3 regions of the Pseudomonas sp. MDT1-85 genome follow, and region 1 is predicted to be linked to each of the others. Evidence: predicted binding sites of a transcription regulator. Region 1 holds the regulator's gene; each other region holds the start of a gene.
The links. The regulator sigma-54, encoded in region 1, starts transcription at its own class of promoters, with help from an activator protein. The targets are predictions, from matches to a motif close to ANTGGCATNNANNTTGCTNT.

Region 1 (10,228 bases):
GGCGCTGGCGGTGTATCAACAGGCAACGGAATGAAAGCGTACTTGAAAGAAAGCAGGATACACCTGCTATCGAACGTAAGAGGACAGTATGAGGCTCGTTAAAACTCTCCCTATTTTGCTCAGTCTGGGCGCAGCACTGGGAAGCGTGAGCGCCTGGGCTCTGCCGAACGATCAAGAGCAGCCTATCCGCATTCAGGCCGACGATGCCCAACTGGACGACAAGAATGGCGTTGCTACCTATAAAGGCGACGTGATCATCACCCAGGGCTCGATGAAGGTTACCGGCAACACCGTGACCATCACCCGCACCCCGGCGGGCGACATCGACGTGGTGACTTCGGTGGGCAACCTAGCCTACTTCGAGCAACTGCAAACGGCGGGCGACACCAAGCCGGTTCAGGGCTACGGCGTAACTATCCAGTACCACGCCTCGCAAAACCGCGTCGTGCTGATCGATCGCGCCAAAGTCATCGATAAGGACAACAACGTCACCCAAGGCGAGAAAATCGTCTACGACACGGTCAAAAAGCTTGCGAGCGCCGGTCGCGCCACGGGTAACAAGGTCACCGAGGCACGCCCTCGCATCGACATGGTGATCCAGCCGAAGAAGAAATCCGACGAGCAAAAGGCCCAGTAATGGCAACTCTGAAAGCTCAGCATCTGGCCAAGAGCTACAAGAGCCGTCAGGTCGTGCGCGACGTCAGCCTGTCCATCGACAGCGGTCAGATCGTCGGCCTGCTTGGCCCTAACGGCGCCGGCAAAACCACCTGCTTCTACATGATTGTCGGCCTGGTACAGGCCGATCAGGGCCGCGTACTGATCGACGACCTGGACGTCAGCCACCAGCCAATGCACGGTCGTGCGAAGGCGGGTATCGGCTATCTTCCGCAAGAAGCGTCGATCTTCCGCAAACTGTCTGTGGCCGACAACATTATGGCCATCCTCGAGACCCGCAAGGAGCTCGACAAGGCCGGTCGTCGCCAGGAGCTGGAAAGCCTGCTGCAGGAATTTCACATCCACCACATCCGCGACAATCTCGGCATGAGCCTGTCCGGTGGTGAACGCCGCCGCGTGGAAATCGCCCGGGCACTGGCTACCAATCCGAAATTCATCCTCCTCGACGAACCTTTCGCCGGTGTAGACCCGATTTCGGTGGGCGACATCAAGCAGATCATCCATCACCTCAAGGCCAAAGGCATTGGCGTGCTGATCACGGACCATAACGTTCGTGAGACCCTGGATATCTGCGAAACCGCCTACATCGTCAACGATGGCCAACTGATCGCTGAAGGTGACTCCGCCACCATCCTGGCCAATGAACTGGTCAAGGAAGTGTATCTGGGCCACGAGTTCCGCCTGTAAGCACCCGAGGTGCCCGGGTCGCCGAGAGAGCGCTCGCTTCAATAAAAAATCAATAACTTTTTATTGTTACAGCGCTCTAGGCAAACACTTCAGTTTCAGGCATATAATTTGCTTATGTTTGGCGCTTCGGCGCCCTGTAGTGGATGGCGCATGTGCGCCGGCGAATAAGGTGTTAAGCCCCTGCCATGAAACCATCGCTAGTCTTGAGAATGGGCCAGCAGCTGACGATGACACCGCAGCTGCAACAGGCCATCCGCCTGCTCCAATTGTCGACCCTGGACCTGCAACAGGAAATCCAGGAGGCCCTGGAGTCCAATCCGATGCTCGAACGCCAGGAAGAAGGCGACGACTTCGATAACGCCGACCCCTTGGCCGATAGCGCCGAACAGAAACCCAACGCCGATGTCCAGGAACCCTCCTACCAGGAAACCGCTCCGACGGTGGATAACCTCGAGGAAGGCGACTGGAACGAGCGAATTCCCAACGAATTGCCCGTCGATACTGCGTGGGAGGACGTCTACCAGACCAGCGCCAGCAGCCTGCCGAGCAACGATGACGACGAGTGGGATTTCACCACCCGTACGTCGGTCGGTGAAAGCCTGCAAAGTCATTTGCTCTGGCAGCTGAACCTGGCACCGATGTCCGACACCGATCGTCTGATCGCCGTAACCCTGATCGATTGCATCAACAATCAGGGCTACCTGGACGAAACCCTCGAGGAAATCCTCGAAGCGTTCGACCCGGAACTGGACATCGAACTGGACGAAATCGAAGCCGTCCTGCACCGCATTCAGCAATTCGAACCCGCTGGCATCGGCGCCCGCAACCTCGGGGAATGCCTGCTGCTGCAATTGCGCCAACTGTCCGCCAAGACCCCTTGGCTGGCCGAGGCCAAGCGCCTGGTCACCGATTACATCGACATGCTCGGCAGCCGCGACTACAGCCAGCTGATGCGCCGCATGAAGCTCAAGGAAGATGAGCTGCGCCAGGTTATTGAATTGGTCCAGAGCCTCAACCCACGCCCGGGCTCACAGATCGAGTCCACCGAAGCCGAATACGTCGTTCCCGACGTGATTGTGCGCAAGGACAACGAGCGCTGGCTGGTGGAGCTGAATCAGGAATCGGTGCCACGCCTGCGGGTCAATGCCCAATACGCCGGTTTTGTGCGCCGCGCCGATACCAGCGCTGACAATACCTTCATGCGTAATCAGTTGCAGGAAGCTCGCTGGTTCATCAAGAGCCTGCAAAGCCGCAATGAAACCCTGATGAAAGTCGCCACCCAGATCGTCGAGCATCAGCGCGGCTTTCTTGAATACGGTGACGAAGCCATGAAGCCGTTGGTGCTGCATGACATTGCCGAAGCGGTGGGCATGCATGAATCGACGATTTCACGGGTGACCACGCAAAAATTCATGCATACCCCACGGGGCATCTATGAACTGAAATACTTTTTTTCCAGCCACGTCAGTACCTCCGAAGGCGGTGAATGCTCGTCCACAGCGATTCGCGCGATCATCAAAAAACTGGTTGCCGCGGAAAATCAGAAAAAGCCGTTGAGTGACAGCAAGATCGCTGGTTTACTGGAGGCACAAGGCATTCAGGTGGCTCGCCGCACCGTCGCCAAGTACCGCGAATCCCTCGGGATCGCGCCTTCGAGCGAACGCAAGCGGTTGATGTAGAGCCACGCCACAGCGTTCCAGTGGTAGATCATCTGATCTACCGCTTTATGCACTGGCAACGAAGGAGAAGCTGTATGCAAGTCAACATCAGTGGACACCAACTGGAAGTGACCGAACCCCTGCGCACCTACATCGGCGAAAAACTCGACCGATTGGAGAGGCATTTCGACAAGATCACCAATGTGCAAGTCACGATGAACGTCGAAAAACTGCTGCAGAAGATCGAAGCCACGCTGCATATTCCCGGCGGAGAAGTGGTCGCCAATGCCGAGCATACGGACATGTATGCCGCCATCGACCTGCTGACCGACAAGCTGGATCGCCAACTCAAAAAGCATAAGGAAAAGACCCAGAGCCTCCTCCAGGGCGCGACCGGTCGTTAACACCCCCAATCCATGATCCGACTAGAAACCATCCTGACCCCCGGCCGTTCCCAAGTGAACGCGCCGGGTGGCAGTAAAAAGAAAGCCCTCGAGCAGATTGCCAACCTTATCCACCGCGAAGTACCGGATCTGGAAATGCAGGACGTCTTCGAGGCCCTGATTGCCCGTGAGAAACTCGGTTCTACCGGTTTCGGCAACGGCATCGCCATCCCCCATTGCCGGCTCAAAGGCTGCACCTCGCCAATCAGTGCCCTGCTGCATCTGGAAGCCCCTATCGATTTCGACGCCATCGACGGTGCCCCGGTTGACTTGCTGTTCGTTCTGCTGGTCCCGGAAGCCGCCACCGATGCGCACCTGGAGCTACTGCGCCAGATCGCCAGCATGCTCGATCGCAAGGAAGTGCGTGAAAAACTGCGCCGTGCCCCGAGCAACGAAGCCTTGTATCAGGTTGTCCTGGACGAGCAGAACGGTCACTAATCATGCGCCTGATCATCGTCAGCGGCCGCTCCGGCTCAGGTAAAAGTACCGCCCTCGATGTGCTCGAGGACAACGGCTATTACTGCATCGACAACCTGCCTGCCGGCTTGCTGCCGGAACTGGCCGAACGCGCGCTGATTCACACCGAACTGGCACAACCGCTTGTGGCCGTGTCCATCGATGCACGTAACTTGCCCAGCCACCTGTCACGGTTTCCCGAACTGCTGGAAGAAGTCCGCAGCCGGCATATCCAGTGCGATGTGCTGTACCTGGACGCCGACGAAGAAACCTTGCTCAAACGTTTTTCGGAAACTCGCCGTCGTCACCCGCTGAGCAGCGCCAATCGCTCATTGGCGGAGGCGATCCAGGACGAAACCAATCTGCTGGGGCCTATTGCCGATCTGGCCGACCTCAAGGTCAACACCACCAATCTGAACCTGTATCAGCTACGCGATACCATCAAGTTGCGCCTGCTGAATCAGCCGGAGCCTGGTACTGCGTTCCTGGTGGAATCTTTCGGGTTCAAGCGTGGCATGCCGGTGGACGCCGATCTGGTGTTCGACGTGCGCTGCCTGCCCAACCCTTACTGGAAGCCGGAGCTACGGGCACAGTCCGGGCTCGATCAACCGGTGGCCGAATACCTGGCGGCACAGCCAGACGTCGAAGAGATGTTCCAGGACATTTCCTCATATTTGCTCAAGTGGCTACCCCGCTTTGCCGCCAGCAATCGCGCCTATGTCACCATTGCCATTGGCTGCACCGGCGGGCATCACCGCTCTGTCTACCTGACCGAACGTCTGGGCCAGGTCCTGCAAAAAACCCTGAAGAACGTCCAGGTCCGCCACCGCGACCTCAGCTAAAGGATTCACATCGCGATGCCTGCTCTGGAAATCGAAATCATCAACAAGCTGGGCCTGCATGCCCGCGCGTCTGCAAAATTCGTTGGGGTGGCTGGGCAGTATCCGGATTGCTCGATCAGAGTGGGCCGCACACCAGAGACCACGGTTGACGGCAAAAGCATCATGGCGATGATGATGCTGGCGGCTGGCAAGGGCACCAAAATCTATCTGAGTACTGAAGGGCATCAGGAACAGGAAGCGCTGGATGCGCTGGTGGCGTTGATCAACAACTACTTCGACGAAGGCGGATAAAAGTCAAAAGATCGCAGCCTCGTTTCACTCGACAGCTCCTACAAGGATCGGCGTAGGAGCTGTCGAGTGAAACGAGGCTGCGATCTTTTGATCTTTTTTCAGGCCAACGCTGTATCCATCACCATCATCAAACAAAACCCCATCAGCAGACCTAGACTCGCCAGTTTTTCGTGACCATGGCGGCGCGATTCGGGAATGACTTCGTGAGTCACCACCAGCAGCATCGCACCGGCCGCCAGTGCGAGCCCCAAAGGCAACAGCAGTTCGGCCAGGCTCACCAGCCAGGCGCACAACAGTGCAAAGACTGGCTCGACAAACCCTGACGCAGCACCGACCAGGAACGCCTTGATCCGCGACATTCCTGCTCCAGCCAACACCAACGCAATCACCAGCCCTTCCGGTACATCCTGCAAGGCGATGCCCATGGCCAGGCTGTCGGCGTCGGGCATGCCACCGCCGGCCGAGACGCCGACCGCCATGCCTTCGGGGATGTTGTGGGCGATGATGGCAAACACAAACAACCAGATCCGCGGTGGGATCACCGATCGCTCCAGTGTCCCCACGAGCATTTCGGGCGTAGTGCCAGACACCCTGCGATCCACCAGAAACAGCCCGAATGCACCCAGCAGTATGCCGAAGCTGATCAGGCCGCTGGCCGCCCAAGGCGTCAGCCCGAGGTTTTCGGCCGCGGCAATGCCCGGCACGATCAGCGAAAACGCCGTCGCTGCGAGCATCACCCCGGCCCCGAAACCCAGCAGCGTATCGCTGACTGCCTGAGGCATCTGCCGAATCACCAGCACTGGCACCGCGCCCAAAGCGGTGCCCAAGGCGCAAATCGCCCCGCCTTGCAGGGCGCGCTGCAGTTTCGGTTCGAGGTCCAGCCAGCTCAGCCCTTGAGCAGCCAATAACGTCATGCCCGTCAGCAGTAACAGCGATCCCAGTGCGTAACGAAACATTCGTCCACTTGCGACCGCCAGTGTTTCAGTGCCCATAGTCAGCCCTGGATTGTTTTTATAGAGACTTAGGGGGCGCTCTCAACTAGTTCCCCCTCCGCGTTGTCGCCTTAAAGCGGGCCAGGCAAGGCCCAGGCCGCTGGGAATGGTTGTTCCCTTTCCAAGGCCTGCAACGCAGCCTGGCCCGCTTTAAGGCACAACCCGAAGGGCCGGGCCTGCTGTTGTGCAGGGCTGCGTTGCTCGAAGCTTATTTGGAATGACCAAACCACGCTTCTCGCGCCTTGCCCTGCACAACAGCAGGCCCGGCGCGGAGGGGAAACTAGTTGAGAACGCCCCCTAAACCAGCGCAGCCTGATAACGCGCGGCGACTTCGGGCCAATTGATCACGTTGTAGAACGCATTGATGTATTCCGGACGGCGGTTCTGATAGCGCAGATAGTAAGCGTGTTCCCAAACGTCCAGGCCGAGAATCGGCGTATTGCCGTTCATCAAGGGGCTGTCCTGGTTGCCGCTGCTTTCAACGATCAAGGTCTTTTGCGGCGTCACACTCAACCAGGCCCAACCGCTGCCGAAACGAGTCAGCGCAGCTTTGGTGAAGGCCTCCTTGAAGTTGTCGAGACCACCCAGTTGCTCATTGATAGCCTCGGCCAGTGCTCTGCAGCAGTCGTTGATGGATCGCGCACAGGTACTCGGCGCTCTCCTCCGGCTGGTTCAGACGCAAGTGCAGGTCCGCCAGGTTGTGGTGGGAAATCACGCAGGCCGCCACCGCTTCGTCGGCATCCGCCCAGCGCTCGAACAACACCTGGGCCAGGGCCAATGCCTGCAAATAAGCCTCGCGGGCATCGACCAGCTCGCCCAGCATGAAACAGCGATTTGCTCTTTCGATCGTGCGTTTCCAGTGCTCCATGGTGAGCCTACAAAGCGGTTGCAGTGATTACACGCCGCCTGCCGTGAGCTTCTCTGGGTTGAGCAATTCTTCCAGTTGGCTGCGCGTCAGGTCGGTGTGTTCCAGGGCGACATCGATCACCGGCCGGCCCTGCTGATAAGCCTTCTTGGCAATCTCAGCGGCTTTTTGGTAACCAATGATCGGGTTGAGTGCAGTGACCAGAATCGGATTGCGCGACAGCGCTTCCTTGAGCCGGGCCTCGTTAACCTTGAAGGTCGCGATAGCCCTGTCGCCCAGCAGACGGCTGGCGTTGGCCAGCAGCTCGATACTGCTCAGCAGGTTCTGGGCGATGATCGGCAGCATGACGTTCAGCTCGAAATTGCCCGACTGACCGGCGACGGTGATCACCGTATCGTTGCCAATCACCTGAGCGGCGACCATCGCGGTAGCTTCCGGGATCACCGGGTTGACCTTGCCGGGCATGATCGACGAGCCGGGCTGCAAGGCTTCGAGTTCGATTTCACCGAGCCCGGCCAACGGGCCGGAATTCATCCAGCGCAGGTCATTGGCGATTTTCATCAAGGAAACCGCTGTGGCCTTGAGTTGGCCCGAAACGCTGACCGCCGTGTCCTGCGAGCCGATCAGCGCAAACAGGTCTTTACCCGGCGTGAACTGCACTTGGGTCAGTTGGCTGAGTTGCTGGCTGAAACGCGCCGCAAACTCCGGATGGGCATTGATTCCAGTACCCACTGCCGTGCCGCCCTGGGCCAGGGATTGCAGGCTTGGCAACAAATCCTGCAAGTGACCGATATTGGCCTTGAGCTGTTGCGCCCAACCATTGAGCACCTGACTCATGCGCACGGGCATGGCGTCCATCAAATGGGTACGCCCGGTTTTGACGAACGGATGAACCTGCTCGGCCTTGTGCTCAATCACCTGCACCAGATGCATCAGCGCCGGCAGTAACTGCTCATGCAAGCTCAGTGCGGCGCTGACATGGATGGTGGTCGGGATGATGTCATTACTGCTTTGGCCGCAATTGACGTGATCGTTGGGATTCACCGGCTCGCCCAACAAGCGGCTGGCCAGGGTGGCGATCACTTCGTTGGCGTTCATGTTGGAACTGGTGCCGGAACCGGTCTGGAAGATATCCACCGGGAAGTGCTGCATGAAGTCGCCTTCGAGCAGGCCTTGAGCCGCATCGACGATCGCCTTGCCCTGGGACTCGCTGATCTGTTTGAGCTCGACGTTGGCTCGGGCGGCGGCGGCCTTGGCCAGAATCAGCGCGCGGATGAACTGCACGGGCATCGGTTTGCCGCTGATCGGGAAGTTATCCACCGCGCGCTGGGTTTGCGCGCCGTAAAGGGCGTCTATCGGGACTTGCAACTCGCCCATACTGTCGCGTTCGATACGTGTGTTACTCATCGGGGGATCCTTGCACCAGTTCTATGAGAGGAATCGAAGGTTGCAACTCGCAGGTCGCCAGTTGCCAGGCGTAGCTTTGCCAGCGCTTGAGGCGGCAGCCGCAGAATGATTGCCGTTCGAGATCGCGTAGCGGTCGCCAAGCCTGGTCGAGACACAGGCTGCGCCAGTGCCAGGGCAGCGCGACGTCGGTGGCGGTGTCGAGCAATAAACGGAAGGAAGTTTCGGCGATGGTCCAGGGAGAGGTGGCCGTGCAACACGCCAGATACCGGCCTTCGGCCAGGTAATGTTCGATCAGACGCGGCTCGTCAGGATCCATCGCGCAACGGATCTGGCGGCTCATCCAGCGCCAGCTTTCGAGGTAAGGCTGCTCGTGCAAGGCAGAACTCATGATCCGGGCTCATTCGGTAATGAGATTTATTATTAGATGATAATGAGAACCAAAACAAGGCATCCAGCACAAACCGATCCTTGTGGGAGCGAGCCTGCTCGCGATGGCGGTCAGATATTCAAAATCGATGTCGGCTGATACACCGCCTTCGCGAGCAGGCTCGCTCCCACAAGGGATGGTGCAAGGTGCATAAAAAAAGCGCGCCACCCGATTGGGTGGCGCGCCTTTTTATGCAGCGCTCGGAAGTTAGCTACCCGCCACCGTCATCCGCTCGATCAACACCGAACCGGTGCGAATGTTGCTGCGCAATTCCAGGTCATTACCGACCGCAATGATCTGCTTGAACATGTCACGCATGTTGCCGGCGATGGTCACTTCTTGCACCGCGAACTGGATTTCGCCGTTCTCGACCCAGAAACCCGCTGCACCACGGGAGTAATCGCCAGTGACCATGTTCAGGCCCTGCCCCATCAGTTCGGTGACCAGCAGGCCGCGGCCCATGCGACGCAGCAAGGCTGCCTGATCTTCATCGCCATGGGTGACGAACAGGTTGTGCACGCCGCCGGCGTTGGCGGTGCTCGGCATGCCTAGCTTGCGGCCGGAGTAGGTGCCGAGTATGTAGGACACCAACTCGCCTTTCTCCACGAACGGCTTGGCGTAGGTCGCCAGGCCATCGCCGTCGAACGCCGAACTGCCCAGGGCGCGCATCAGGTGCGGACGTTCATCGAGGGTCAACCATTCCGGGAACAGCTTCTGCCCCAGCGTGCCTTCGAGGAACGACGATTTGCGGTACAGACTGCCGCCGGAGATCGCCGACAGGAAACTGCCGAACAAGCCACCGGCCAGTTCCGCGGAAAACAGCACCGGCACTTCGCAGGTCGGCACCGGACGCGCGCCCAGACGGCTCGCCGCCCGTTGCGCGGCACGCTGGCCGATGCTCTCTGGAGAAGCCAGCAAATTGCCCTGACGGTTCACGTCATACCAGTAATCGCGCTGCATCTGGCCATCGGCTTCGGCGATCATCACGCAGCTTAGGCTGTGACGAGTCGACGCGTAACCACCGATAAAACCGTGGCTGTTGCCGTAAACCCGGCAGCCCTGGTGAGTGCTGAGGGTAGTGCCGTCAGCATTCTTGATCCGGCTGTCGGTGGCAAACGCCGCCGCTTCACAGGCCAGGGCCTGCTCGATGGCTTGCTCCGGGGTAATGTCCCATTGATGGAACAGGTCGAAATCCTGCAAATCCTTGGCCATCAGCGCGGCATCCGCCAGGCCCGAGGCTTCGTCTTCCGAGGTGTGCTTGGCAATGGCTAGCGCGGCAGCGACGGTTTCGCGAATCGCGTCCGAACCGCTGGCCGAGGTGCTGGCCGAGCCTTTACGCTGTCCCACATACAAGGTGATGCCAAAGCCCTGATCGCGATTGAACTCAACGGTTTCGACTTCCCGCTGACGCACCGTGGTCGACAAGCCCTGCTCCAGCGACACGGCCACTTCACAGGCACTGGCGCCCTGACGCTTGGCTTCTGC
Region 2 (10,228 bases), 2.2 Mb from region 1:
ATCGCAACGATCGCTGGGTAACTGTAGGAGCTGCCGCAGGCTGCGATCTTTTGAGCTTGAAACCGGTTCAGGCAACGAGTCGTCTATGGGAAAGATCAAAAGATCGCAGCCTGCGGCAGCTCCTACGGAGGGCCTCACACCCCCGGCCATCGCTCACAGCCTTTCAAATCCCTTCCAGCCACATCGCAAACGCCGGGGTCATGCGTTTTCCGGCGCCTGGCGAAACCGCTGCTCGATGGCCTCCGCAAACGGATAGAGCGAAAACCAAGGCCTGGCTTCGGCAATCACTCGCTGAAATGACGGTCTCTGTACCAACCTCTCGAAATAGGCGCTCAAATGCCGGTAGTCGGCGGGGAACGGCACGAGCGTCCTGGCATAGAAAAGTGCCGGGGCGGCGGCGCAATCGGCCATGCTGAACGCCGGACTGGCCACCCAGATTCTGGACGCCATTCGGCGCTCGAGCATGCCGTACGCCGTTTCCAGCGTAGACCGCTCCCTGGTCAAATCACCGTTGGTCGCGTGTAGTCGATCACTGACAATCTGTTGCAATGGCACTTGTACATAATGGTCGAAGAAACGATCCCATAACCGGACCTCCAGCGCGCTTTCCCAATCGTCTGGAATCAGGCTGTGTGTGCCTGGATACAGTCGCTCCAGGTACTCGATGATGATGCTGGACTCCGGCAGATTCCGCTGGTGAGCAGGGTCACAAATAATTGGGAACTTTCCGATTGGCCACAATGCCTGCAGTTCTGCGCGGTCGGCAGCGTCCGCAAGATCAATGATCCTTCTTTCGAATTCGGTGCCGTTTTCGTAAAGCGCGATGAGCACTTTGTGGCAGAACGACGCCAGCGGATGGTAGTAAAGGGTCAGCGACATCTTCCAACTCCTCGGTGGATCGAGGGGGTAATGAACAATCATAGACGGATGTCGGCGGGGCGTCAGGGTCGCCACTTTCAAGCTTGCGTACTTGCAGATGGAAGAATCCCTGCTTAACTGTGAGCCACTGGTCGGTTTGTGACTTAATGGTCATGGTGTTCATCTCAGCGCCCTTGTACCGTTGTCGCTGGTTCTTGCTGTCAGGCTTGCCCGGAGGAAGCCGGATAGTCATTCACGCTGTGTGTTGATCCAATTTGTTCAAGGAAGAGAATGAAATGACATTGAAAACTGCGATCGTCGAGATTGGTAAGAAGTACAAGGTTTATACCGAGCATTATCTCAACGCCACCGCCGACAAGACCATTATTCTGGTCAATGGCTCGCTGGCAACGACCGCATCTTTTGCCCAAACGGTGCGATACCTGCGGCCACGCTTCAACGTAGTCCTCTACGATCAGCCCTACGCCGGTCAATCGAAACAACACAACCAGCACGACCAACCGATCCGCAAGGAAGACGAGGCCGCAATTCTGTTGGAGTTGATCGAGCACTTTTGCGCGCAGCATGTAATGTCCTTTTCCTGGGGCGGGGCGGCGACCTTGCTGGCGCTGGCGCAGCATCCACGACGAATCGAAAAGGCAGTGATCAGTTCATTCGCCGCGCGGATCAATACCCCGATGCGCGATTATCTGGAGAGCGGCCGGCATTTTCTTCAGGCCTGTGATCGGCGCAATGTCGGGCGCTTGATCAACAGCACTATCGGCAAGCACCTGCCGTCGCTGTTCAAGCGTTTCAATGAGCGCCATGTCAGCAGCCTGGACGAACACGAATACCGGCAGATGCATTTTCACGTCAATGAGGTGCTGACCCAAGATACTCATTGCTATGTTTCCTGTGCCAATGCCATCGAAGTCCCACTGCTGTTTATCAACGGCGAACGGGATGAGTACACCTCGGTGGAAGATGCTCGTCTTTTTGCGGCTCATAGCCGTCAGGCTCAGTTTCAGACCATCAAGAACGCCGGGCACTTCCTCGATATGGAACACCCGACGGCCTGGAATGACACCCAGCAGGCCTTGCTCGGCTTTCTGCAGCCGGTCGCCAAAATACCGAGCCAGCCCCGTGACCTGACATTCAGTAGCAAAGCGTCAGTGATTCCGCCCCTTCAGTCAGCTAACTGGGTGCGGCTTTAACTGACGCAGCGATTCGCTGGGACCAAGGTGCGCAAGGCTTTATAAAGCGCGCGGGTTTCAAGGTTCCGCGCCTGACTGGCATTATCGATACGGCCCACCTTGAAGTGGGCCGTGTGCGTTGTATTCAGTTCAACGCCAGGTCGTCCACAGGCTGCTGCCCGCGGGCCTGTGCGGCGCGTTGCAACTGGCTGGCGATCAGGGTGTTTTTCAGCAGATAGGCAATGGTCATCGGCCCGACGCCACCGGGTACCGGGGTGATCGCACGGGCGACGGTACGGGCGCTGGCGTAATTGACATCGCCGACCAGACGGTCGCCGGACTCGCTGGCGATGCGGTTGATGCCGACGTCGATCACCACCGCGCCGGGCTTGAGCCAACTGGCGTCGATCAACTCTGGTCGGCCCACCGCCGCGACCACGATATCCGCCAAACGGCACAACGCCGGGGCATCGACGCTGCGCGAGTGCACCACACTGACCGAGCAATTGGCCCGCAACAGCAAGGTCGCCATCGGTTTGCCGACAATGTTCGAACGGCCGATGACCACCGCGTGCAAGCCGCTCAAGTCATCACCGCAGGTCTCATGCAGCAGGCGCATGCAGCCGCTGGGCGTGCAGGGGGTCAATACCTCCATGCCTTGCACCAGCCCGCCGACGTTTTCCCGATGAAACCCGTCCACGTCCTTGATCGGATCGATGGCATGAATCACCGCTTGCTCATCGATACGGGCCGGCAAGGGCAGCTGCACCAGGATGCCGTTCACCGAGGCGTCGGCATTGAGCTGCGCAATCAATTCCAGAACCTGGGCCTGGCTGGCGGTTTCCGGCAGACGGTATTCAAGGGAGCGGATACCGACTTCCTTGGCCCGCAGCAGTTTATTGCGCACATAAACGTGGCTGGCCGGGTCGTCGCCCACCAACAGGACCGCCAAAGCGGGGTAGATCTGCTGGCCGGCCAGGGCCAGAACCTCTTCCCGAACTTCGTCGAGAACCTGGGCAGAAATGGCTTTGCCGTCGATATCGCGGGCCAGTGGGGGGGTACTGCTGATCAAATGCGTCACCGTCGTCATTGAAAGAGCAGGGCGCAGGTTACCAGTCGATGACCACCGTGTACCACCCGCAGCAGATGGACAGGATGTCGCGGGGCTTGGTAGGAGCTGCCGCAGGCTGCGATCTTTTGATTTTGATTTTGATTTTGATTTTGATCTTCGTGATCGATAAAAGATCGCAGCCTGCGGCAGCTCCTACGGGGATCGCATTTGATCCTTCTTGTGGGTCAAGATCAGGCTCAGCAGCACCGAAGTCAGAATAATCCCGCCGACAACGGCCAGCGACCATTCAATCGGCATGTGAAACCACGGTATCAGCGTCATCTTGGCACCGATGAACACCAGCACGATCGCCACACCGTATTTGAGCAGGTGGAAGCGGTCGGCCATGTCGGCCAGCAGGAAGTACAGAGCCCGCAGGCCCATGATCGCAAAGATGTTCGATGTGAACACAATGAACGGGTCGGTGGTGACGGCGAAGATCGCCGGGATGCTGTCCACTGCAAACATCAGGTCGCTGGCCTCGATCAGTACCAGCACCAGAAACATCGGCGTCGCCCAGTGCCGACCGTTTTGCACCACAAAAAAACGCTCGCCATGAAACCCGTCGGTGACGCGCAGATGGCCGTGTATCCAACGCAATAAGCGGTTGTTATGGAGGTCAGGCCGCTGATGGGCCAATACCAGCATCTTGACCCCGGTGATGATCAGGAACACACCGAATACATACAGCACCCACCCGAACTGCGACACCAGCCACACGCCGGCGAAAATCATCGCCCCACGCATCACGATGGCCCCGAGCACACCGTACAGCAGCATCCGGCGCTGCAACTCCGGCGGCACGGCGAAGTAGGCGAAAATCGTCACGAAGACGAACATGTTGTCGATCGACAGCGACTGCTCGATCAAATAGCCCGTGAGGAATTCGAGGGTTTTGCGATGGGCGATCTCGGGCCCGAACTCGGCATTCAAGTACCACCAGAGCAATCCCGCAAAGGCCAGCGCCAGCGCGCACCAGGCAATCACCCAGCACGACGCCTCCCGCACCGATACCCGATGAGCCTTGCGCCCGCCGAAGACAAACAGATCCATAGCCAGCATGGCGATGACGAAGACGATGAAGGCGACCCACATCCAGAGTTCGCCGATGTTAATGGGCTGCATGTCGCTCTCCCTGCGTAGTCTTGTTCTGGAGCCGACGGGATCATGCTAGCGGAGATCGCGGTGAAGAAAAGCCGATTATTCTTCACCGACAATTCGTTATTGACGAAGTGTTGCCGACAAGTCCTCAGCAAAGCGCTCAATGCATCTTGCTGTGATCCTGCATGCCGAGCGCCCGCGCCTCGGCGTCAACCTTGATCGTCTCTTTCTCGCCCTTGGCGTTTTCCACCGTCAGGGTCAGGGGCACTTTATCGCCTTCCTTAACCTGAGCCGTCAGGTCCATCAGCATGATGTGGTAGCCATGGGGATCAAAGCTCACCGGTTTGCCGGCCGGCAGCGCGACGAATTCGACCTGGCTCATGCTCATCACATCGTCTTTCATGCTGGATTGGTGAACCTGCACGGTGTTCGCTACCGGTGACTGCACACTAAGCAGTTTACTGTCGCTGTTGGCCTGGAGGGTCATGAAGGCACCGGTCGAATGCTGGCCGGCCACTGTTGCACGAACCCAGGCGTCATTCACCTGAGTTTGGGCGCAAACCTGCCAGGCCATGCCGATCAGGGAAAGGCCCAGCATCAGTTGTTTAATGCCTAGCTGTTTAATACGTGGTGCGCAGAACGAAGTCATCAGCAGACCTCCATGACGGTGAGCAGGTCTTCTGCACACTCTTGAGCATTAAGGGACGCGGACAGCCCCAGGCGCAAATTGCCTCGGGAGTCGAAAACGAAGCTGGTCGCGGTGTGGGAGAGCGTGTAGGTCGAACCGCTCGGGACCTTTTCATAAAACACGCCGAACTCCTTGGCGGTGGCGGCGGTTTCTTCCAGTGTGCCGTACAGCGCCTCGAAACTCGGATCGAAGGCCTTGACGTAGGCGTCGAGCATTTGCGGCGTATCGCGTTCAGGGTCCAGGGTGATGAAGATCACTTGCAGGCGTTCGCCATCGCGGCCCATCAGTTTTTTCGCCTGTGCCGCACGGGCCAGCGTCGTCGGGCAGACCGCCGGACACTGGGTGAAGCCGAAGAAGATCATCGGCATCAGGCCACGGTAGCTGCCCAGCATCCGGTACTCGCCCTGGGCGTCCTTGAGCTTGAAGGTACGTCCCATGATCTTGTCGCTGAGGTCCTTGCCGTACTTGAACGACAGCTTGCTGCTGTCATCGCAGCCGGTGAGCAGGCCAAGGCTCAACAGGCTCATGCCTTGCAGGACCGTGCGACGGGTATACAACGTACTCATGGAAAAAAGCATCCTGTGTAGCGACCGGGAATCTACAGTGGCTGATCAATCGATGAAAAAAAGCGCAGGGATGTTAACAAACAGTTGCCCTGTGGCGCTCAATCGATGGCCAGCCGGCATGCGCCAAAAGGTCGCGGTCTCGAGATACGTGAAAGTACAAATACGCGATGCTGCTGAAGGCAATGCTTGCTTGAATGCCGGCAAGTTAAGCAGCGACGCGCTCTTCGTAGCAGCTGTAGCAGCTGCTACAGATCGGCATTGACGCTTGCCCGAATGGCGCCGAGAAACCTGTGGCGAGGGAGCTTGCTCCCGCTGGGGTGCGGCCCCAAAAAAGGATCACTACGCACCCTGCGTCAGTAACTCACTCACCACAACAGTCCACACCTACTCAGGCGTATTAATGTGATCCAGAACTCGGTTCGCGGTGATCTCCGCCACCATGATGCTGTTTGAAATGCCCAGCAGGGCGTAGCGCGACTCCCCCTCCAGATGATCCACCAACTGATGCACCATCACATCGACCGAGGCCAGCGTCTCGACCAAAAACACCGCCAGGGTTTCGGCCGTGGCTTCTGGGGCCACGGAAAACAGGGTGCTGCGTGTTCGCGGCGTGGCTTTGATGTCGGCATTCGACGGGAAGTGAAAGTCGAGGGCTCGCTCGGCGGCCTCATTGAGTTTTTTTGAATCGGGTTCGTACGGGGATATCGGATCGGTGTCCGGAGGATTAGGCGTAACCTTAAACATATTATTTACCAACTCCTGAAATGGAGCCGTTCACACGTCGCTGCTAAACGAAGGGTGGCGGCTGTACGCAGGTTAGCAGACCGGGGAGTTAGCAAAACCGGCGCGCCCGAGGGCGCCCTGCGCACAGCCACCATCAAGTGCAGGGATATGAATACCTGACTGAAGGAAACGCTATGCACCTCACTAACAAACACGGGCTGCTAAACCCGATCACTGATGGGCAGTGACGCGAATCAAGTTACCGAGCAACCCCAAGGCGCACAAGCCGGCGGATTCTGGCGTAAGCGTAGGCAACGGCGCAAGATCTTGTAGCTTGCAGGAAGTAACCTTGAGTGCGCTTAAACAGCCGCCCTTAGTCGATGTTTAGCAATCCGACACGCACTTCCTACAAGCGCTGAAAACCTCGAAAAAACGCGCAATCCATGTGGGAGCGGGCTTGTGTGGCGAGGGAGCTTGCCCTAAATGCCGGTCAGTTAAGCAATTTCAGCCGCGACGCACTCTTTGTAGCAGCTGGCGAAGCCTGCGTTCGGCTGCGTAGCAGTCGTAAAATCAGAGATCGCGGTATGTCAGGCAGACCGCATCAGCCGGATTCACGACTGCTTCGCAGCCGAACGCAGGCTTCGCCAGCTGCTACAGATCGCATTACGGCTTATCTGACTGGCATTGATCGCGAGCGGTCTTGACCGCTGCATGCACTTTTATAAAGCGCGACGCCATAAAAACGTGCATCGGCACAGAGTTTTCGCCATGTGGGGAGTGCCCGCAACGGTTCCATGCACCGGGTTTCTGAAACACCGTCTAACCCCTGCAAGACTCGTCTATTGCGCAGTCTGCAAGCGGATTCCCCGGTTGTTCAGAGCGAAAATGAAGTATCGACCCACTGACTGGCACAAAGGCTGCATTGATCCCCTCAGGTCCATCGACAAAAGATGGGCAGCCCACTCGATCAACGAAGATCGACCGGCCGAGCAGGTCGTGGGCAACATCGGTGGATCCGGCGAAGGCGCCAGGTCGAACACCGCGAAGAACAGGCAAAGACGCCTGAAACCGAGAGGTTTCAGGCGTTTTTTTTGCTTTTTTTAACCGTGATTGGCTTTGGCTGGGTGCTTACTATGAATTCCAATGTCGCCGCATTGAACAAACTGCAAACGCTGATCGTGATCGGCAATGGCATGGTCGGACATCATTGTGTCGAGCAGCTCATCGAGCGTGGCGCCCTCGACCACTATCGGCTGCATGTCTTCAGCGAAGAGCCGATGCGTGCCTACGACCGTGTGCATCTGTCCGAGTATTTCGGCGGTCGCGATGCCGAGTCGCTGGCCCTGGGCGAAGCCTCTCTGTATCAGACGCCGGGCGTCACCCTGCATCTGGGCGTGCCGGTGCTGGAAATCGACCGCGACCGCCGTCAAGTGATCACCGCACAAGGTTGCGTCTCGTACGACAAACTGGTTCTGGCCACCGGCTCTTATCCGTTTGTGCCACCTATTGAAGGTGCAGAAGGCGACTCGCGTCTGGTGTATCGCACCCTTGAAGACCTCGACGCGATTCGTGCCGCGGCGGCCAATGCCCGGCGTGGCGTGGTGGTCGGCGGTGGCCTGCTTGGTCTGGAAGCCGCCAACGCCCTGAAAAGCCTGGGCCTGGAAGCGCATGTGGTGGAATTTGCCCCGCGTCTGATGCCGGTGCAGCTGGATGAGCAGGGTGGCTTGGCGCTGAAGGCGCAAATCGAGCGACTCGGCGTGGGTGTGCACTTGTCCCGTGGCACGCAGTCGATCAGCGCCGGCGAGCAGTACCGCTACCGGATGAATTTTGCCAATGACGAATTCCTCGAAGCCGACCTGATCGTGTTCTCCGCCGGCATCCGCGCGCAAGATGCGCTGGCCCGCCAATGTGCGCTGGACATCGGTCCGCGTGGCGGCGTGGTGATTGACGATCAGTGCCTGACCAGCGATCCGAACATCTATGCCATCGGCGAGTGCGCCGCCTGGAACGGCAGCCTCTTCGGTCTGGTCGCCCCCGGTTATCAGATGGCTCGTGGCGTCGCATCGCTGCTGTGCAACCAAGTGGCGGAGCCGTTCCAGGGCGCCGACATGTCGACCAAGCTCAAACTGCTCGGCGTCGATGTCGGTTCCATCGGCGACGCCCACGCCCAGACGCCGGGTGCGCGCAGCTATCAGTTCATTGATGAAGCGACGGCCAGCTACCGTCGCCTGGTGGTGGATGCTGACAGCAAGCGCGTGCTCGGCGCGGTGTTGGTCGGCGACAACAGCTATTACGACACCCTGCTGCAATATATGCAGAACGGCATTGCCTTGCCGTCGGAACCGGCCAGCCTGATTCTGCCATCGTCCACCGGCGCGCCAACCCTGGGCCCGGGCGCATTGCCCGAGTCGGCGACCGTGTGCTCGTGCCATAACGTCACCAAGGGTTCGATCTGCTCAGCCATCGACGGTGGCTGCACCGACCTGGGCCTGCTCAAATCGCAGACCAAGGCGTGCACCGGTTGCGGTGGTTGCGCGGGGCTGCTCAAGCAAGTGTTCGAACATGAATTGATTGCCCGTGGCGTCAGCGTCGACAAGAGCTTGTGCGAACACTTCGCCTACACCCGTCAAGAGCTTTATGCGCTGGTGCGGGTAGAAGGGGTGATCACCTTCGAAGAACTGCTGGCCAAGCACGGCCGTGGTCACACCGGTTGCGACGTGTGCAAACCGGCGGTGGGCTCGATCCTCGCCTCGTGCTGGAACCAGCCGATCATGGACGCCTCGCTGGTGCCGTTGCAGGACACCAACGACACGTTCATGGCCAACATGCAGAAAAACGGCACCTACTCGGTGGTGCCGCGCATTGCCGGGGGCGAGATCACAGCCGACAAGCTGATCGCGATTGGCGTGGTGGCGAAGAAATACGACCTCTACACCAAAATCACCGGCGGCCAGCGGATCGACTTGTTCGGCGCGCAGTTGCATCAGTTGCCAGACATCTGGTCCGAGCTGATCGAGGCCGGTTTCGAAACCGGGCATGCCTACGGCAAATCGACCCGCACGGTGAAGTCTTGCGTCGGTAGCACCTGGTGCCGTTATGGCGTGCAGGACAGCGTGAAAATGGCCCTGACCCTTGAGGATCGCTACAAAGGCCTGCGCTCGCCGCACAAGCTCAAGTTCGCGGTCTCCGGTTGCACCCGTGAATGCGCCGAGGCGCAAAGCAAGGACGTGGGCGTGATCGCCACCGAGAACGGCTGGAACCTCTACGTGGCCGGTAACGGCGGCATGCGTCCCCGCCACGCCGAGCTGTTCGCCACTGACCTGGACGATGAAACCCTGATCCGCTACATCGACCGGTTCCTGATGTTCTACATCCGCACCGCCGACAAATTGCAGCGCACCTCGGTCTGGCGTGAAAGCCTGGAGGGCGGCCTGGATTACCTCAAGGACGTGGTCATCAACGACAGCCTGGGCCTGGGCGCGGAACTCGAATCGCAGATGCAACTGGTGGTCAACCGCTATGAATGCGAATGGGCCAATGCCCTCAAAGACCCTGAAAAACTCAAGCGCTTCCGCACCTTCGTCAACGATCAACGCCCAGACCCTGACATTCATTTTGTTCAGGAACGTGGTCAACGCCGGCCGATCATGGCCGCCGAACTCAACCTTATCCCTGTCACCGAGGAGAATGCCTGATGAGCCAGCCCACTACCCAGCGTGTCGAAGCCCCTGCAACTGCGGCCAATGCTCAGGCCTGGCAAGCGGTGTGCAGCCAGCGGGATCTGGTCAGCAACTCCGGCGTCGTCGTCTGGCTCGACGGCGCGCAGGTGGCGCTGTTCTACCTGCCGCAGGCTGAGGGGCGCACCCTCTACGCCATCGACAACCATGATCCGCAATCCGGCGCGAACGTCATCGGCCGCGGACTGATCGGCAGCCTCAAGGGTGATCTGGTGGTGGCGTCGCCGATCTACAAGCAGCATTTCCGTCTT
Region 3 (10,228 bases), 680 kb from region 1:
TCCAGCGGCGGCAACCACGGTGACGATTCGGTTCTGGCTGCTCCAGCAGGTCCGGCACCAGTGCCGAAGGCGTGCGCCATCGACGAGCCGGATTGCGAAGCTTGCCAATAAACTGAGCTGAGTCAGGCGTTGCGATACGCCTGAACAAGAAACCCCTGACAGACCTCTGGTTTGTCGGGGGTTTTCTTTTGCACTGAATAAACAGCGAAGCAAAAAACGGCGAAACCTGTATTGCAGGTTTCGCCGTTTTTCCGTTGCAGTCTCCATCAGCCCATCAAGGACTCAGTCATCGACTGCCCGACCACTGGAATGGTGAAAGACTCACCGTTGTTGGTGTAGAACTTCTCGATGGTATTACCGCCGGCATTCCAGTCCTTGAGGAACACGCCGGAGTTCAGGTTGCCGCTCTGGAAGTCGGCTTTATTGAAGATGTAGACACCCAGATCGTTGGTTTTGAGTACGACGTCACTGAACGTCTGAATGTTCCTCAGAGTGACAATGTCATTACCCGAAATACCGTCATCGAAAATCGCCACCATGGTTTTGGAGGCAACGAAGTACTGATCGCTTCCTTCTCCACCATTTCCATCGCCCGAGGCGCTCATGTACAGCTTGTCGTTACCCGCCCCACCACGCAGGTCATAACCTTGACCGATTGCGATGATTTCATCGTTCCCGTCGCCGCCATCTGCAATACCGGACAGTATGGTGATGTGGTCATCGCCAGCATCGCCGAAGAACATGGAGCCGGCATCACGCACGGAACCGATGATGTAGTCATCACCATTGCCGCCATGAATGATGTCTGTCTGGGTTGCGGTGGATGCCACGCCTGTCAGCGCGCCGGTATCGGTGAAGCTGTTGCCGTACAGGATGTCATTGCCGTCACCACCATCGATGATGTCGTTACCATCGCCCCCCTCGATCATGTTGGCCATTGCATTACCGATCAACGTGTCGTTGAACGCGGATCCGACCAGGTTATCGATGTTCGTCAGCACATCACCCTCGGCATCGCCGCCGCTGCCAGCACCGGTCAACAGATTGATCTGCACCCCGGCAGAACTGTTGACGTACCACGCGGCATCGCCGCGCCCCACGCCGAACAGGACATCCGCACCACCGCCGCCGACAAAACTTTCTTTCGAACCGAGACTGCCGGTGAAGACGTCCGCATAGCTCGAACCCTGGAAGGCTTCGATAGAGGTGTATACGTCGCCAGCTGCCACGCCAGTCAATAGCGAAGCACTCAAATCCAGGGTGACGCCTGAACTTTCATAGGCAAAACTCAGGAAATCGACACCTGAGCCGCCATCGAAGCGATCCGCGCCAGCACCGCCAACAAAGATATCGCCAGCGTTGGATCCGTTGATCTGCTCGATTCCGCTGTAGATATCCCCTGCGGCCGATCCGCCTCCGGCAACGCCGACTTTGGTACTGATGAGCACCGAGCCGCTGTCGGCATAACTGGCGATATCAAAACCTGCACCGCCTATCAGTTGATCTGCACCCGCGCCACCGAACAGAGTGTCATTGCCCGCACCGCCAGTGATGATGTTGTCACCCGCGTTGCCCCGGCCGGTGAAGTTACCAGTGCCGGTATAAGTCAGACGCTCCACTTCCGCGTTCAAGGTGTAGCTGACCTGATTGGTGCGTACCTCGTCGTCCCCTTCACCTGCCAGTTCATTCACCAGAACTGCACCGGTTCCGTTGGCGATATAGATGTCGTTGCCCAAGCCTCCGCTGAAGGTCATGGTTGCGGCAGTGACCGTGAACTGATCGTCGAAGGCAGTTCCGCTGATGTTCTCGAAGTTACTGAACACGTCGCCTTGTGCATCGCCACCGACACCCGTGCCACCGTTGTTGGCAACCGTCATGACTATCGCCTGGGCAGAACTGGAGTAATCGAGCTTGTCGATGCCACCCGCACCGTCAAGGACATCGGCCTGGGCACTTGCAACGAAGGTATCGCCGTAGGACGAGCCACGGAATGCTTCGATTCCGGAATAGGAGTCGCCGGCCGCAATTCCGGTGTGTACACCGGTCTTGAGGTTCAGCGTCACGCCTGTGCCGGTGTATTCGTCTTCATAACTGACGGTGTCGGTGCCCGCACCTCCGATCAATTGATCCGCACCGCCACCGCCCATGAGCAGGTCATTACCGCTGCCGCCGGTAATGATGTTGTCGCTGGCATTGCCCCGACCGGTGAAGTTACCAATGCCGACACCGGTATAGGTCAGGCGCTCCACACCGGCACTCAACGTGCCACTGGTCTGGCTGGTGCGCACTTCGTCATCGCCGCCGTCGGCGGTTTCGATGACGTTCAGGATGCCTGTACCGTTCACAGTGTATATATCGTTGCCCGCACCGCCGGCGAAGGTCATCGAGCCGGCGGCAACGGTAAACTGGTCGTTCTGAGCCGTACCGACAATGTGCTCGAAGTTGCTGAACACATCGCCCTGCGCATCGCCCCCCACGCCAACTCCGCCACCATTGGTGACGGACATGATAACCGCCTGCGCAGAACCGGAGTAATCCAGCGTGTCGATGCCGCTGGCGCCATCAAGGGTATCGACCGCAACACTGGCAACGAACGTATCGCCATAGGCTGAACCACGGAAAGCTTCTATACCGGAGAATGTATCTCCGGCCGCGATCCCAGTGTGCACCCCAGTCTTCAAATTGACCGTTACCCCGGCACGGGTGGCATCGTCCTCATAGCTGACGGTGTCGATACCGGCACCGCCGATGAGTTGATCGGCACCCCCGCCGCCGACGAGCACATCATTACCCGTACCACCGGTGATGATGTTATCACCGGCGTTTCCCCACCCGGTGAAGTTGGAGCTGCCGGTGTAGGTCAGCCGTTCGATGTCAGCTTTCAGGACTGCCCCGACTTGACTGGTCCGCACCTCGTCATCGCCGCCGCCAGCCACTTCAATGGCATTGAGAACACCCGTGCCGTCGACGATGTAGACATCGTTGCCATCCCCACCGGTGATGGTGGTCGTTCCCGCAGTCACGCTAAACCGGTCGGCGGAAGCCGAGCCGATGATCCATTCCATATTGCTGAATTGGTCGCCTTGCGCGTCCCCGCCAAGACCCGTGCCGGCGCTATTGGTGACGGAAATATTGACGCCCTGCGCAGAACCGGAGTAATCGAGCTTGTCGATACCACCCGCGCCATCCAGGGTGTCGGCACCAGTGCTGGCAATGAAGGTGTCGCCGAAGGCCGAGCCGCGAATCGACTCGATGCTATCGAAGGTATCCCCCAGCGCCAAGCCAGTGTGCACACCGGTCTTCAGATTAAGCGTCACACCGACACCGGTTTTTTCATCTTCATAACTGACGGTGTCGGTGCCCGCGCCACCGATGAATTGGTCTGCACCTGCGCCGCCGATGAACACATCATTACCGACACCGCCGGTAATGACGTTATCACCGGCATTACCACGGCCGGTGAAGTTGCCCATGCCGGTGTATGTCAGACGCTCGACATTGGCTGCCAGCGTCATGTCGGCCTGGTTGGTCAACAATTCATCAATACCACCGCCGGCAGCCTCGATGATAGCGCCGTTGAAATAGCCGTTGATGATGTAGACATCATTGCCTGCGGCACCATTGAGCGCCAGTCCGCCGCCATTAAGCGTGAACGTATCGTTGAACGACGTGCCGACAACGGTTTCCACGTTGCTGAACGAGTCGCCCTGGGCGTCGCCGCCGGTGCCCGTGCCTGCACCAACAGTCGAGGACAGAATGCTGATGGCCTGGGCAGAGGTCGAGTAATCCAGCGTATCCCCCCCCTGAAGACCATCGAAGCTGTCGGCAGCCGCACCGCTGACGAAGGTATCGCTGTAGTTTGTGCCTTTGTAGAGCTCAATCCCGGAATAGGTGTCACCCAAGGCGATGCTGGTGTTTACGCCGGTCTTGAGGTTCAGCGTAACGCCAATGCCATTCACCACTTCGTCATAACTGGCGATATCGAAACCCGCACCGCCAATCAACTGATCGGCACCTGCACCACCGGACAACACATCGTCACCCGCGCCGCCGGTAATGGTGTTGTCGCCGGCATTGCCAACGCCCTTGAAGTTACCCGTACCGGTGAAGGTCAGCCGCTCGACGTTTGCCGCCAGATACGCAGTGTTTTGCGTCGTGCGAACTTCGTCATCACCGCCACCAACGGCTTCGATGATGCTGGCGTTGGTATTCCCGTTGATGACGTAGACATCATTGCCTGCACCACCATTGAGGGACAAACCACCGCCAGTGAGGGTGAATGTGTCGTTGAACGCCGAGCCGACGATGGTTTCCACGTTGGTGAAGGAATCGCCCTGCGCGTCGCCACCAGTGCCCGTACCGGCGCCCCCGACGGCGGACAAAATGTTGATGGCTTGATCTGACGTCGAGTAACTCAAGGTATCGTTGCCCTGAAGGCCATCGAACGTATTGGCAGCCGCGCCGCTGACGAAGGTATCGCTGTAGTTTGTGCCTTTGTAGAGCTCAATCCCGGAATAGGTGTCACCCAAGGCGATGCTGGTGTTTACGCCGGTCTTGAGGTTCAGCGTAACGCCAATGCCATTCACCACTTCGTCATAACTGGCGATATCGAAACCCGCACCGCCAATCAACTGATCGGCACCTGCACCACCGGACAACACATCGTCACCCGCGCCGCCGGTAATGATGTTGTCGCCGGCATTGCCAACGCCCTTGAAGTTACCCGTACCGGTGAAGGTCAGCCGCTCGACGTTTGTCGCCAGATACGATGTGTTTTGCGTCGTGCGAACTTCGTCATCACCGCCACCGACGGCTTCGATGATGCTGGCGTTGGTATTCCCGTTGATGACGTAGACATCATTGCCTGCACCACCATTGAGGGACAAACCACCGCCAGTGAGGGTGAATGTGTCGTTGAACGCCGAGCCGACGATGGTTTCGACGTTGGTGAACGAGTCACCTTGGGCATCGCCACCGGAGCCGGTGCCTGCGCCGCCAACAGCCGAAGTAATGCTGATGGCCTGGGCCGACGTCGAGTAGTCCAGAACATCGTTACCCTGGAGGCCGTCAAAGGTGTCGGCGGCAGCACCGCTGATGAAAGTGTCAGCCCAGTTCGTGCCTCGGAACACTTCAATATCGGTGAACGTATCGCCTTTGGCAGAACCAGTGTGCACGCCGGTCTTGAGGTTGAGTGTCACCGAAATGACGTTAGTCACATCCTCGTAACTGGCGATGTCGATCCCCGCCCCACCATTAATCTGGTCAGCGCCTTCACCGCCCATCAACACATCATTGCCAGCGCCGCCATTCAACACATCATCGCCGGCATATGCCCGTATCTGATCATCACCTGCGGTACCCACTAGGGTATCTGCCGCGTTGGTGCCATTTATAACTGCCATTACATCTTCCTTGTGTGTGTGTCGGAAACTACGCAGAAACGCCAGGCACTCCGGAGTTATCCCTCTCTGATAGCGCGAGCGCGATTACTTGTCAGTTTGAGCAGGTGAAACAGTTCCCTTGAGCGCTGTGATGGTCGGAGCGCCAAGGCGCAGCGCCGCCGCCCTGATCGACAGGCCACAGAGATCCGATAACGAGGGGGAAAAACGCACGTGCCGCTCAGGACGGCGGGGTCAGTTGCAACGCCAGAAACGGCGAACTCACAGCTTTATCACGCTTCACAGATATTCCATCCCTAGTGCCTTTTTATGACATCCATTTCAGAGCAGCCTATTGCTGCACTGTGAGGCGGACCGTACGAAAAGTTGACGGAGGCCACTTGTTACTCGCCAAGGCAGCAAGTTCCGCACCACAGGTGCCGACGAACGGCAGCGCATTTAAAAATTAAATGCTCACTGCGCACCAAAAAAAAACCGACGCACGGAGCGTCGGTTTACGGTAGAGCCAAGGAACCATCAGGTCATCTGAATGATGGTCTGCATGATGGTGCTCTGAGTCGAGATGGTCTTGGCGTTCGCCTGGTAGTTGCTCTGCGCCTTGATCAAGTCAACCAGTTCGTTGGTCAGGTTGACGTTGGACTCCTCCAGGGAGTTGGACTGGATCGAACCGAGGGTACCGGTTTCCGGCGAATCGTAGCCCGGAATACCCGACGCGTAGGTTTCTTTCCAACTGGTGCCGCCCACTGGCTGCAGACCTTGTTCGTTGGTGAAGCTGGCGAGCGAGATCTGGCCGATTGGTTTGGTCTGGTTGTTGCTGAAGTTGGCCAGCATCACACCGCTGCCATCAATGGTCAGGTTGGTGATCTGGCCGGTGGCGTAGCCGTTCTGCGCAGGAATCGAACGCGCGGTGTCGGCGTTGAATTGCGTGGTGTTGGTCATGGAGAGGGTTACGCCCCCCGGATCGGCGGCGGCGCCGTTGGCGGCCCACACGCCATTGGTCACCTTGCCAGGAATCCAGCCGGTGATCTTCAGGTCAGGGCTGGTTATCACGGATGGCGGAACGGTCGCTGGAACAACCGGTGTGGTGACCGAAGTCAGCTTGCCGGAGCTGTCGAAGTTCATGGTCGAAGCGACCGGCAGGGACACCGGAGTCGCGGTAGGACTAGGGTCGCTGCCATTCGGGTTGCGACCATCAATCAGGGTGTAGGTTTTCCAGGTGTTTGCGCCAGTCTTGACCATGTACTGGTCCATGACGTGCGAGTTACCCTGAGTATCGAAAATCGGGGTGCTGAACTGCTTGGTGAAGGATGCCTGCTTGCTCGGGTCGAACGGGTTGGCAACCTGATCGATATTCAATGCCGTAGAGTTCAGGTTGATCGTCGACGAAACAGTGGTGGTGGTTTTCGGCGCCAGGTTCGAGGTGTCGATGCGCAGGTCGGTCAAAATGCCATTGACGATCTTGCCATTGGCATCCACACCGTAACCCTGCAGACGCGCGGTGTTGTCGGTGTTGGTGACGTAACCTTCCTTATCGACCTTGAACGTACCGGCACGGGTGTAGGACAGCGAGCCGCTGTTGTTCAACACGAAGAAGCCGGAGCCGTTGATGCCCATGTCCAGCACGTTACCGGTGTTGCTGATGTCGCCCTGGGTGAACTGCTGTGAAACGTTGGCCAGGCGCACACCGTTACCGATGGTTTTGCTGCCGGAACCCAGCTTGGTTGCCGAGTATACGTCTTCGAATTCTGCACGGGACGATTTGAAACCGGTGGTCGCGACGTTGGCGATGTTGTTGCCGGTCACGTCCAGTTGTTTGTTGGATGCATAGAGACCGCTAAGGCCGATATTGAAAGACATATTCCACTCCTTTGTGCCGTGTTAGTCGGCTCTACATACCAATTGTTTGTACTTTGGACAGGGCAACGCTGCCCAGGCCTGCCAGGTTCAGCATCAACTCACCGCCGGTCTGACTGATGGTCACGCTGTTGACGGTTGCTGGCAGGTTGGTGATCAGCGATACCGCCTGGCTATCGATGGTCGTCGACGCCGCGAAGGTGTAAGTGCCCGACGTCAGGTCTTTACCCACAGAGTCCTTGCCGTCCCAGATGAAGCTGGATTTGCCGGCTGCCTGAGCCCCCAGATCAATGGTGCGAACAAGCTTGCCCTCCGCATCCGTGATCTTCACCGTAACTCCCGCCACCGACGCCGGGAGCACGACCTCACCGTTAAACGACTTCGAGGTATCGACCACGGCTTTGCTTCCCGGTGCGATGACCGAGCGCCCCACCAGCGACGAGGCTTGCAACGCCTGCGACGAGCTGTTGCTGGCGGCAATGTTGCTCACGGTGGTGTTGAGCGTAGTGATCCCTTCCAGGCTGCTGAACTGCGCCAACTGGGCAACGAACTCGCCGTTGTCCTGCGGCTCCAGCGGGTTCTGGTTTTTCAGCTGTGTCACCAGCAACTGCAGGAACGCGTCCTTGCCCAGGGCCTTATTGCCGCTGGCGCTGTTCGTTGCCGACGCCAGGCCGGTGGCACTGGTGTTGGTCTTGACCGAAGAGTTGGCCAGGATGTCCTTGATGCTCGGGCTACTGGTGGTATCGGTAACACTCATCGAAAGTCGCCCCTTATCACTGACCGAGGGTCAGGACCTTCTGCATCATGGTTTTGGCGGTGTTCATCATTTCGGCGTTGGTCTGGAACGAACGGCTCGCGGAAATCATGTCGGCCATTTCTTCGACGACGTTGACGTTCGGGTAGTAGACGTAGCCCTTGCCATCGGCAGCCGGATGGTTCGGCTCGTAGCGCGCGTCAAGATTGCTCTGGTCTTCGACCACGCCCAGTACTTGCACGCCTTGACCGGCTGCGTCCTGGTTCTGGAACAGCGAATCGCTGCCGCCGCTCTGGCCGCCCTGGAACATGGTGGCGAACACCGGGTGACGGGCACGGTAGGTCTGGTCGATGCTCGAGGAGACGGTCTCGGCGTTGGCGATGTTACTGGCGACGGTGTTCAAGCGAGTGGTCTGGGCACTCATGCCGCTACCGGCGATGTTGAAAACACTGGCAAGGGACATGACTTACTCTCCACGCAGGGCTGACACCAGCCCTTTGAATTTACTGTTGAGCAGGGTGAAGCTGGCCTGGAAGTTGACCGCGTTTTCGGCGTAATTCGACTGTTCCAGCTGGGCGTCCACGGTGTTTTGGTCGATCGACGGTTGCATCGGCGTGCGATACATCAGCGACTCGCCGCCATTGCCCAGGCCTTCAGCTTCGATGTGACGGCTGTTGGTCATGTTCAAGGCGAACTTGCCGTTTTTGGTTTTCTCGTTCTGCTCGGCGAGCACTTTCGAGAAGTCCAGATCCCGAGCCTTGTAGTTCGGGGTGTCGGCGTTGGTGATGTTGTTGGCCAGGACTTCGGCACGCTGAGCGCGGAAGCCCAAGGCTTGTTCGTGGATACCGAGCGCTTTATCGAAGCTGATGCTCATGTCGGGAAACCTTCGGGTGACCTGATTTTTCGTACGATGGATATAGCAAGCGGCGTGCCAATTCAAAAAAGCCCGTAAACCGGGGCTTTGCGCGCGGTGGCAAGGCGGCAATGCCAGAAAAGCGGCAACCGATTTCCGCCGCCTGCCGCTTTTCTGCCGCTTCTGGAGGTAAACACCTACCCCCTGTAGGAGCTGCCGCAGGCTGCGATCTTTTGATCTTGATCTTCAAAAGCAAAGTCAAAAGATCGCAGCCTTCGGCAGCTCCTACGTGATGCAAGTGCGGCAGGCATAAAAAAAGGGAGTCCTTGAGGACTCCCATTTTTTATGCCTGCCGCACTTGCATCACTTCGCCTTGTAAATGATCCCTGGGCTGCACTGGACCATCTGGTAATGATCCGGCAAACCGTTCAGCGCTTCGGACGCGCCAAGGAACAGATAACCGCCCGGCTTGAGCGTGCTGTGAATGCGCAACAGGATGTCTTTCTTCACCTCGGCGGAGAAGTAGATCAGCACGTTGCGGCAGAACACGATGTCGAACTTGCCCAGGCTCGCGTAGCTGTCCAGCAGGTTGAACGAGCGAAACTCCACCCGACTCTTGATCGGAGCCTTGATGGCCCAGCGTCCCGGCCCTTTCGGGTCGAAGTAACGTTGAAGGCGCTCGGGCGACAGACCGCGGCCGATGGCCAGGCTGTCGTACTCGCCGGTCTTGCAGTTGGTCAGCATGGTGCCGGACAGATCCGTGGCAACGATCTGCACGCCCATCTTCAACTGACCCATGTTGACCCGCTCGAACTCATCGATGGACATCGACAGCGAGTACGGTTCCTGGCCCGACGAACACGCTGCCGACCAGATCCGCAGGCGCTGGCCAGGGCTTGCCTTGATCGCCTCAGGCAATACCTTGTTCTTCAAGACTTCAAACGGATAGGTGTCACGAAACCACAGGGTTTCGTTGGTGGTCATGGCATCCACCACCATCTCGCGCAAACCGCTGCGCGGCTGGGTCTGGATGCGCTGAACCAGCTCACCCAGCGATTTGATGCCCTGCTGTTCCATCAGTTTGTTGAGACGGCTCGAGACCAGGTATTGCTTGTTTTCACCGAGCAAAATGCCACAGGCTTTTTCCAGGAAGACCCGAAACTGTTCGAAATCCAAATTACCCGTAGACAATGATGCGGCCTCTTAAATCGTGTTGACCGCCAGGGGCAAAGCGCCCCTAGCTGATATCTGCTGCTTTGATCCGGTCGACTACCCGGGATGCCAGGTCATCAGGACGGAACTTGGCCAGGAAGTCATCGGCACCGACCTTCTTGACCATCGCCTGATTGAATACACCCGACAACGAAG

Region 2: nirB (nitrite reductase large subunit NirB) is a predicted target of sigma-54. The motif match lies at 7,145-7,164, and genes of this name have one in related genera.
Region 3: flgB (flagellar basal body rod protein FlgB) is a predicted target of sigma-54. The motif match lies at 8,924-8,943, and genes of this name have one in related genera.

The regions. Positions count from the first base shown of each region.
Region 1 is NZ_CM142715.1:1,257,946-1,268,173, reverse strand. Features, by position in the region: gene lptC (LPS export ABC transporter periplasmic protein LptC) at 1-102, shown strand, start outside; gene lptA (lipopolysaccharide transport periplasmic protein LptA) at 89-637, shown strand; gene lptB (LPS export ABC transporter ATP-binding protein) at 637-1,362, shown strand; gene ACYZT2_RS05585 (RNA polymerase factor sigma-54) at 1,548-3,041, shown strand; gene hpf (ribosome hibernation-promoting factor, HPF/YfiA family) at 3,116-3,424, shown strand; gene ptsN (PTS IIA-like nitrogen regulatory protein PtsN) at 3,437-3,901, shown strand; gene rapZ (RNase adapter RapZ) at 3,904-4,761, shown strand; gene ACYZT2_RS05565 (HPr family phosphocarrier protein) at 4,777-5,052, shown strand; gene ACYZT2_RS05560 (ZIP family metal transporter) at 5,151-6,044, opposite strand; partial or broken gene ACYZT2_RS05555 (superoxide dismutase) at 6,342-6,656, opposite strand; partial or broken gene ACYZT2_RS05550 (hypothetical protein) at 6,661-6,912, opposite strand; gene ACYZT2_RS05545 (class II fumarate hydratase) at 6,940-8,316, opposite strand; gene ACYZT2_RS05540 (FagA protein) at 8,309-8,704, opposite strand; gene pmbA (metalloprotease PmbA) at 8,951-10,228, opposite strand, start outside.
Region 2 is NZ_CM142715.1:3,465,781-3,476,008, reverse strand. Features, by position in the region: gene ACYZT2_RS15660 (glutathione S-transferase family protein) at 199-879, opposite strand; gene ACYZT2_RS15655 (alpha/beta fold hydrolase) at 1,155-2,072, shown strand; gene ACYZT2_RS15650 (bifunctional 5,10-methylenetetrahydrofolate dehydrogenase/5,10-methenyltetrahydrofolate cyclohydrolase) at 2,197-3,123, opposite strand; gene ACYZT2_RS15645 (TerC family protein) at 3,316-4,287, opposite strand; gene ACYZT2_RS15640 (copper chaperone PCu(A)C) at 4,424-4,912, opposite strand; gene ACYZT2_RS15635 (SCO family protein) at 4,912-5,517, opposite strand; gene ACYZT2_RS15630 (DUF6124 family protein) at 5,902-6,261, opposite strand; gene nirB (nitrite reductase large subunit NirB) at 7,374-9,935, shown strand; gene nirD (nitrite reductase small subunit NirD) at 9,935-10,228, shown strand, end outside.
Region 3 is NZ_CM142715.1:1,936,974-1,947,201, reverse strand. Features, by position in the region: gene ACYZT2_RS08790 (ribonucleoside-diphosphate reductase subunit alpha) at 1-111, shown strand, start outside; gene ACYZT2_RS08785 (beta strand repeat-containing protein) at 267-5,402, opposite strand; gene flgE (flagellar hook protein FlgE) at 5,916-7,256, opposite strand; gene flgD (flagellar hook assembly protein FlgD) at 7,288-8,010, opposite strand; gene flgC (flagellar basal body rod protein FlgC) at 8,027-8,470, opposite strand; gene flgB (flagellar basal body rod protein FlgB) at 8,474-8,881, opposite strand; gene cheR (protein-glutamate O-methyltransferase CheR) at 9,224-10,051, opposite strand; gene ACYZT2_RS08755 (chemotaxis protein CheV) at 10,098-10,228, opposite strand, start outside.